Regions from separate parts of the Janthinobacterium sp. GW460-12-1-14-LB5 genome, predicted to be linked through region 2. Evidence: predicted binding sites of a transcription regulator. Region 2 holds the regulator's gene; the other holds the start of a gene.
What was found. The regulator sigma-54, encoded in region 2, starts transcription at its own class of promoters, with help from an activator protein. The targets are predictions, from matches to a motif close to TGGCANGNAANCTGCTTT.

Region 1 (3,408 bases), on a different contig from region 2:
ACTGTATGCGGAATGCCCGGGGTGGAACTTGCGTGATGTCAAGAAAGAAGGAGCGGCGGGGACGGGTACCCGCAGGGATCAGATCGCGTTCAGCGGTATCTTGAGATAGCGCACGCCGTTGTCTTCCGGCTCGGGCAGCTTGCCCGCGTTGATGTTGACCTGGATGGCGGGCAGGATCAGGGTCGGCATGTCCAGGGTGGCGTCGCGGCCCGTACGCATGGCCACGAATTGCTCTTCCGTGATGCCGTCGCGCAAGTGGATGTTGCTGGCGCGCTGTTCGGCCACCGTCACTTCCCAGCGCGGCGCGCGGCCGTTGGGCGGGTAGTCGTGGCACATGAACAGCCGCGTTTGCGGCGGCAGCGACAATAATCGCTGCACGGAGCGGTACAGCAGGGTAGCGGAACCGCCGGGGAAGTCGCAGCGGGCCGAGCCCACGTCCGGCATGAACAGGGTGTCGCCGACGAAGACGGCGTCGCCGATCTGGTACGCCAGGTCGGCCGGCGTGTGGCCGGGCACGTGCAGGGCGCGCACTTCCAACTTACCAATATGAAACACCTGGTCGGGCGCGAACAGCTGGTCGAACTGCGAGCCGTCGGCTTTGGCGCCGTCCTGGTGATAGACGGCGGCGAAGGCCTGCTGCACCGTCTGGATGGCGGCGCCGATGGCCACGTCGCCGCCCAGTTGCTGCTGCAGGTAGGGCGCGGCGGAAAGATGATCGGCATGCGCGTGGGTTTCCAGCAGCCAGCGGCACTGCAAGCCGTGTTCGCGCACGAAGGCAATGACCTTGTCGGCCGAGCCGGTGGACGTGCGGCCCGCCTTCGGGTCATAGTCGAGCACGGAATCGATGATGGCGCAGTCCTGCCCATCGGCCTCGTAGACAACATAGGTGACGGTGGCGGTGGCCGGGTCGAAGAAGGCTTGGATTTGTGGGGTCATCACGGCGAAAAAGTGCGGTCAGGGAATGGCATTATATCGCCAGAGTTCGCTAAAAAAATGCTGCAAATTGACATTTAACATGCGAAAAACAGATAAGCGGGCGCGCATGTGCCTGTCACAGTCGTGCGCACCCTGGCGCTTGCCGCATGGTAACCTCATTCTTCCAAGGAGGAATTCATGAACGATATACCTGCACGCAGCGAACAGTACCGGGGATTTACGATTTCCGTGACCCCGCAAAAGGATAACGACGATTTATGGGATTTTACCTACCGCCTGCAGCGCGAGGGTGAACCGGAAGCGCAGGCGATCGCGCGCAGCCGCACCCTGGGCGGTTACGCAGCGCCCGAGACCGCTTGCACGGCGGGCCTGGAAGTGGCCAAGACGGAAGTCGATAATCTGCTGCGTCCTTGAGCCAGCGTAAATCGTTTAGCCCGATTGCCTGCCGGCGCGTGAAACACATCGCTGCCGGCAGCGCTTCATGCTACGATTTCCACTATTGAGTCAGTCACCAAGGAGGCACCCATGGATAACAGTTCTAAAATTCACTATAAAGGCTGGGAAATCGTTCCCCTGGCCGTGCCCACCACCGACGGAAAATGGTCGGCCAGTTGCGACATCGAACGCGCCACCGCGGAAGGCCTGGAAGTATTCGAAGGTTCGACCATGCAGTTCGTGCGCGACGACGAGGAGGGCGCCATTGCCGCCGCCTGCGAAGAAGCCGTGCGCCAGATCGACAACATCATCGCCAATCCGCTGGTGCGGCTGGCTTAGCCCCTGAATTTCCAGCAAACCTGCAGCCGGCGCCCGCCGGCTGTTTTTTTATGCGCGCCCCCGGTGGCAGTCTCATATGTTTCATGTTTCAATGTTTCAAATGAAATGATTGAAACATATTTGAAACATCATTGACCTGAATCGTGACATCGCTGTTCCCTGGCGTGACAGCGCGTGCAGCGCCGCTGCGTGGCCATTTCCCTGGTTTTCACTGTGCCGTGGCACATTTTCCGCTCGGACGCATGGTGCTGGCACGGCATTTGCAATACCAATGCTCATAGCCACTCCATGAAACATTCGGGACCATCCGAAACCCATAAGGTGAACACATGACTCAATACTCAGCAGGTGCCGCATTCCGCAAGGCCGTCCAGGAAGAATCTCCGTTGCAAGTCGTCGGCGCCATCAACGCCAACCACGCCTTGCTGGCCAAGCGCGCCGGCTATAAAGCCATCTACCTGTCTGGCGGCGGCGTCGCGGCCGGCTCGCTGGGCTTGCCCGACCTGGGCATTTCCAGCCTGGACGACGTGCTGACCGATATCCGCCGCATCACCGACGTGTGCGACTTGCCGCTGCTGGTCGACGCCGACACGGGCTTCGGTTCGTCCGCCTTCAACGTGGCGCGCACGGTGAAATCGATGATCAAGTTCGGCGCTGCCGGCCTGCACATCGAAGATCAGGTGGGCGCCAAGCGCTGCGGCCACCGTCCGGGCAAGGAAATCGTCAGCAAGGAAGAGATGGTCGACCGCATCAAGGCGGCCGTCGATGCGCGCACGGATCCGAATTTCGTCATCATGGCGCGCACCGATGCGCTGGCCGTCGATGGCCTGGAAGCGGCACTGGAACGCGCCGTCGCCTGCGTCGAGGCGGGAGCCGACATGATCTTCCCGGAAGCCATCACGGACCTGGACATGTACGCCACGTTCGCCAAGGCCGTCAACGTGCCGATTTTGGCCAACATCACGGAATTCGGTTCCACGCCGCTGTTCACCCTGGACGAACTGCGCAGCGCCCACGTGGGCCTGGCCCTGTATCCGCTGTCGGCCTTCCGCGCCATGAACAAGGCGGCGGAAAACGTCTACCAGGCGCTGCGCCGCGATGGCACGCAAAAGAACGTCGTCGACACCATGCAGACGCGCATGGAACTGTATGAATCGATCAACTATCATGATTTTGAACAAAAACTGGACGCGCTGTTCGCCGCGCAAAAGAAATAAGCAGAAATAAGTAAAGAAGCAGGGACCGCATGCAGGTCCCGCAGTGACGCACCCGAGACTATTCAATCTGGAGAACACAATGACCGCACCGCAAGCCGCCACTTTCAAGCCTAAAAAATCCGTCGCCCTGTCCGGCGTCACCGCCGGCAATACGGCGCTGTGCTCGGTCGGCAAGACCGGCAACGATTTGCACTACCGCGGCTATGACATCCTGGACGTGGCCGACAGCTGCGAATTCGAGGAAATCGCCTATCTGCTGGTGCACGGCAAGCTGCCCACAAGCGCGGAACTGAAAGGCTACAAGGCCAAATTGAAGTCGCTGCGCGGCCTGCCGTCGGCCGTCAAGCTGGCGCTGGAAGCGCTGCCGGCCGCCGCCCACCCGATGGACGTGATGCGCACGGGCGTGTCAGTGCTGGGCTGCGCCTTGCCGGAAAAGGACGACCACAACGCGCCGGGCGCGCGCGACATCGCCGACCGCCTG
Region 2 (3,408 bases):
CAATACCCGTTGTGGCAGCACCCTGATCGTTCGCGGGCTGCAAAAAACCTATGGCAAGCGCCAAGTCGTGCATGATGTCTCGCTGCAAGTCGAATGCGGCGAAGTGGTGGGTCTGCTGGGGCCGAACGGCGCCGGCAAGACGACTTCGTTCTACATGATCGTCGGCCTGGTGCCGTCGGACGGCGGCAGCATCGATATCAGCGGCGTGGACATTTCCAGCCTGCCGATCCACCGCCGCGCGCAGATGGGCCTGTCGTACCTGCCGCAGGAAGCGTCCGTGTTCCGCAAGCTGACGGTGGAAGACAATATCCGCGCCGTGCTGGAAATCCAGACCGTCGAAGGCCGTCCCCTGAAGAAGGCCGAGATCGAGGAGCGCCTGGATAAACTGCTGGCCGACTTGCAGATTGAAAAGCTGCGCGAGAACCAGGCCCTGTCCCTGTCCGGCGGCGAGCGCCGCCGCGTGGAAATCGCCCGCGCGCTGGCCACCGACCCGCGTTTCGTGCTGCTCGACGAGCCGTTTGCCGGCGTGGATCCGATCGCCGTGATCGAAATCCAGCGCATCGTGCGTTTCTTGAAGGAGCGCAATATCGGCGTGCTGATTACCGATCATAATGTGCGCGAGACGCTGGGTATTTGCGACCGTGCCTACATCATCAACCAGGGCTCGGTGCTGGCGTCGGGACGCCCCGACGACATCATCGCGAACGAGTCGGTACGCCGGGTCTATCTGGGCGAACACTTCCGCATGTGAGCCAATGAAACAATCATTGCAGCTGCGCACGTCGCAGCACCTGGCACTGACGCCGCAGTTGCAGCAATCGATACGCCTGCTGCAATTATCCACCCTGGAATTGCACCAGGAACTCGAGCAGCTGCTGACGGACAATCCCTTGCTCGAACGCCTCGACGATCCGCTCGACCGTTCGCTGCGCCTGCTGTCCGACGGCGCCCTGAGTTCCACGGCCGCGCCGGCCGAAGCGCCGCCCCAGCCGCCAGGCCAGGAGGCGCCCGCCGCACCGGCCGAAGCGGACGGGTTTGACGGCGAGGCGGGCGAGGGCCCGGCCGCCGCGGAGGGCGGCGACAGCGACTGGAGCGAGGCGAGCCGGGGCAAGGCGCCCGACGATGAAGATTCGCGTCCGCAACTGGAGGCCCATCACTGCACCCTGCGCGAGCACCTGATGGAGCAGATGCGCGTGACGGTGCTCGAGTTGCGCGACCGCGCGCTGGTCGAGCTGATCATCGACGCGCTCGACGACAATGGCTACCTGGAGGAATCGCTCGACGACATCCTGGCACGCCTGCCGGAAGAGCTGGAAATCGACGCCGACGAGATGCGCACGGCCTTGTCGCTGCTGCAAAGTTTCGATCCACCGGGCGTGGGCGCGCGCAATGCGTCCGAATGCCTGGCGCTGCAAATCAGGCGCTTGCCGCACGTCGCCATGGTGACGCGGCGCATGGCCCTCGTCATCGTGGAAAAGCACCTGGCCTGGTTTGCCCAGCGCGATTTCAACAAGCTGAAAAAAGCCCTCGATTGCGACGATGAAGACTTGCGCGAGGCGCAGACGGTGATTCGCCAGTGTAATCCGCACCCGGGCGCCGTGTTCGCCTCGGACGTGTCCGATTACGTGGTGCCCGACGTCGTCGTCAAGCGCGCGCGCAATGGCTGGCAAGTCACCCTGAACAACGACGTCATGCCGCGCCTGCGTGTCAACGCCATGTACGCCAACTTGCTCAAGCAGGGCAAGGGCGAGGGCGCCATGGGTGCGCAGTTGCAGGAGGCCAAGTGGCTGATCAAGAATATGCGTCAGCGCTTCGATACCATCCTGCGCGTGGCACAGGCGATAGTAGAAAGACAAAAGAACTTTTTCTCGCATGGGGCCGTTGCCATGCGCCCCCTTGTGCTCCGTGAAATAGCTGATACACTGGGTTTACACGAGAGTACTATCTCGCGGGTAACAACTCAAAAGTACATGCTGACCCCGCACGGCATGTTCGAGTTGAAATATTTCTTTGGTAGCCATGTCGCCACCGAAGCGGGGGGCGAAGCGTCATCGACGGCGATACGGGCATTGATCGTGCAACTGACAGGAGCAGAAGACCCTAAAAATCCTTTATCCGACAGTAAGATTGCGGACATGCTGGGGGAACAAGGCATGGTGATTGCGCGACGTACTGTTGCCAAATACCGGGAAGCATTGAAAATTCCGCCAGTGAGCCTGCGTAAGTGTTTGTAAGTTTTTTTCGGTTCCTCTGCGGGCCGGATACGATGGACCGCACGAACCCGATCATCTTTAGGAGTGTGTATGAATCTCACCATCAGCGGACATCATCTCGAAGTGACACCAGCCATCCGTGAATACGTACAAACGAAGCTGGAGCGCGTGAAACGTCATTTCGATCAAGTTATCGATATCGCCGTGATTCTGACCGTGGATAACCTCAAAGAGAAAGAAAAACGTCAAAAGGCCGAAGTCAACCTGCGTCTGAGTGGCAAGACCGTCTATGTGGAAAGCCTGGCGCACGACCTGTATGCCGCGATCGATACCCTGATCGACAAGCTCGATAGGCAAGTGATGAAGTACAAAACCAAAGTGCAAGGGCACGGTAAAGAGGCGATCAAGCATCTGCCAGACAACTCAGAGGAAGACGCCGTCGTCGCCGTCTAAGGCCACCGGCTTCCCCCAGTTGTGATCAACTAAGGGCGCACATTGCGCCCTTTTTTGCGTCCTGCGGGACGCAATATCCGTGGTGAAAGCGCTAGAATGCGCCATCCTCACTTCTTTCCTGCCTGCCATGAGCGACTTCGTCCAGACCTCCATCCGCAACCGCACGGGCCACATCGTGCTCGACCGCCCGAAAGCCTTGAACTCCCTGTCGCTGGAGATGGTGCGCACCCTGAGCGCTGCCTTGCTGGCCTGGCGCGACGATCCGCAGGTGGACGCCGTGGTGATCCGCTCCAGCAGCGAAAAGGCCCTGTGCGCCGGCGGCGATATCCGTTTCTTTTACGATGCGGGCCTGGCCACGCCGCAAGGCGGCAGCGCCCTGCTGGAAGATTTCTTTACGGAAGAATACGCGTTAAATCATGTCATTCACTTTTATCCGAAACCGTATATCGCCGTGATGGACGGCGTGGTGATGGGCGGCGGCATGGGCGTGGCGCAAGCCGGGCCCGGCAACCAGTTGCGCATCGTCACGGGCCGCACGCGCATGGCCATGCCGGAAGTCAATATTGGCCTGTTCCCCGACGTGGGCGGCAGTTACTTTCTTTCCCGCCTGGCGGGCCGGCTGGGCCTGTACCTGGGCTTGACGGGCCTGACCATCGGTGCGGCCGATGCCCTGTACACGGGCCTGGCCGATGTGTATCTGCCCGAGGCGCAGATGGGGGCGCTGCTGGCCCTGTTCGACTCG

Region 1: the regulator sigma-54 is predicted to act here: its motif matches at 1,960-1,977, upstream of prpB (methylisocitrate lyase).

Annotation. Positions count from the first base shown of each region.
Region 1 is NZ_JBWKYD010000010.1:116,754-120,161, forward strand. Features, by position in the region: gene AC07X6_RS12460 (MBL fold metallo-hydrolase) at 79-936, opposite strand; gene AC07X6_RS12465 (hypothetical protein) at 1,114-1,350, shown strand; gene AC07X6_RS12470 (hypothetical protein) at 1,462-1,710, shown strand; gene prpB (methylisocitrate lyase) at 2,040-2,927, shown strand; gene prpC (bifunctional 2-methylcitrate synthase/citrate synthase) at 3,007-3,408, shown strand, end outside.
Region 2 is NZ_JBWKYD010000004.1:121,846-125,253, reverse strand. Features, by position in the region: gene lptB (LPS export ABC transporter ATP-binding protein) at 1-751, shown strand, start outside; gene AC07X6_RS05190 (RNA polymerase factor sigma-54) at 756-2,234, shown strand; gene hpf (ribosome hibernation-promoting factor, HPF/YfiA family) at 2,304-2,666, shown strand; gene AC07X6_RS05180 (3-hydroxyisobutyryl-CoA hydrolase) at 2,794-3,408, shown strand, end outside.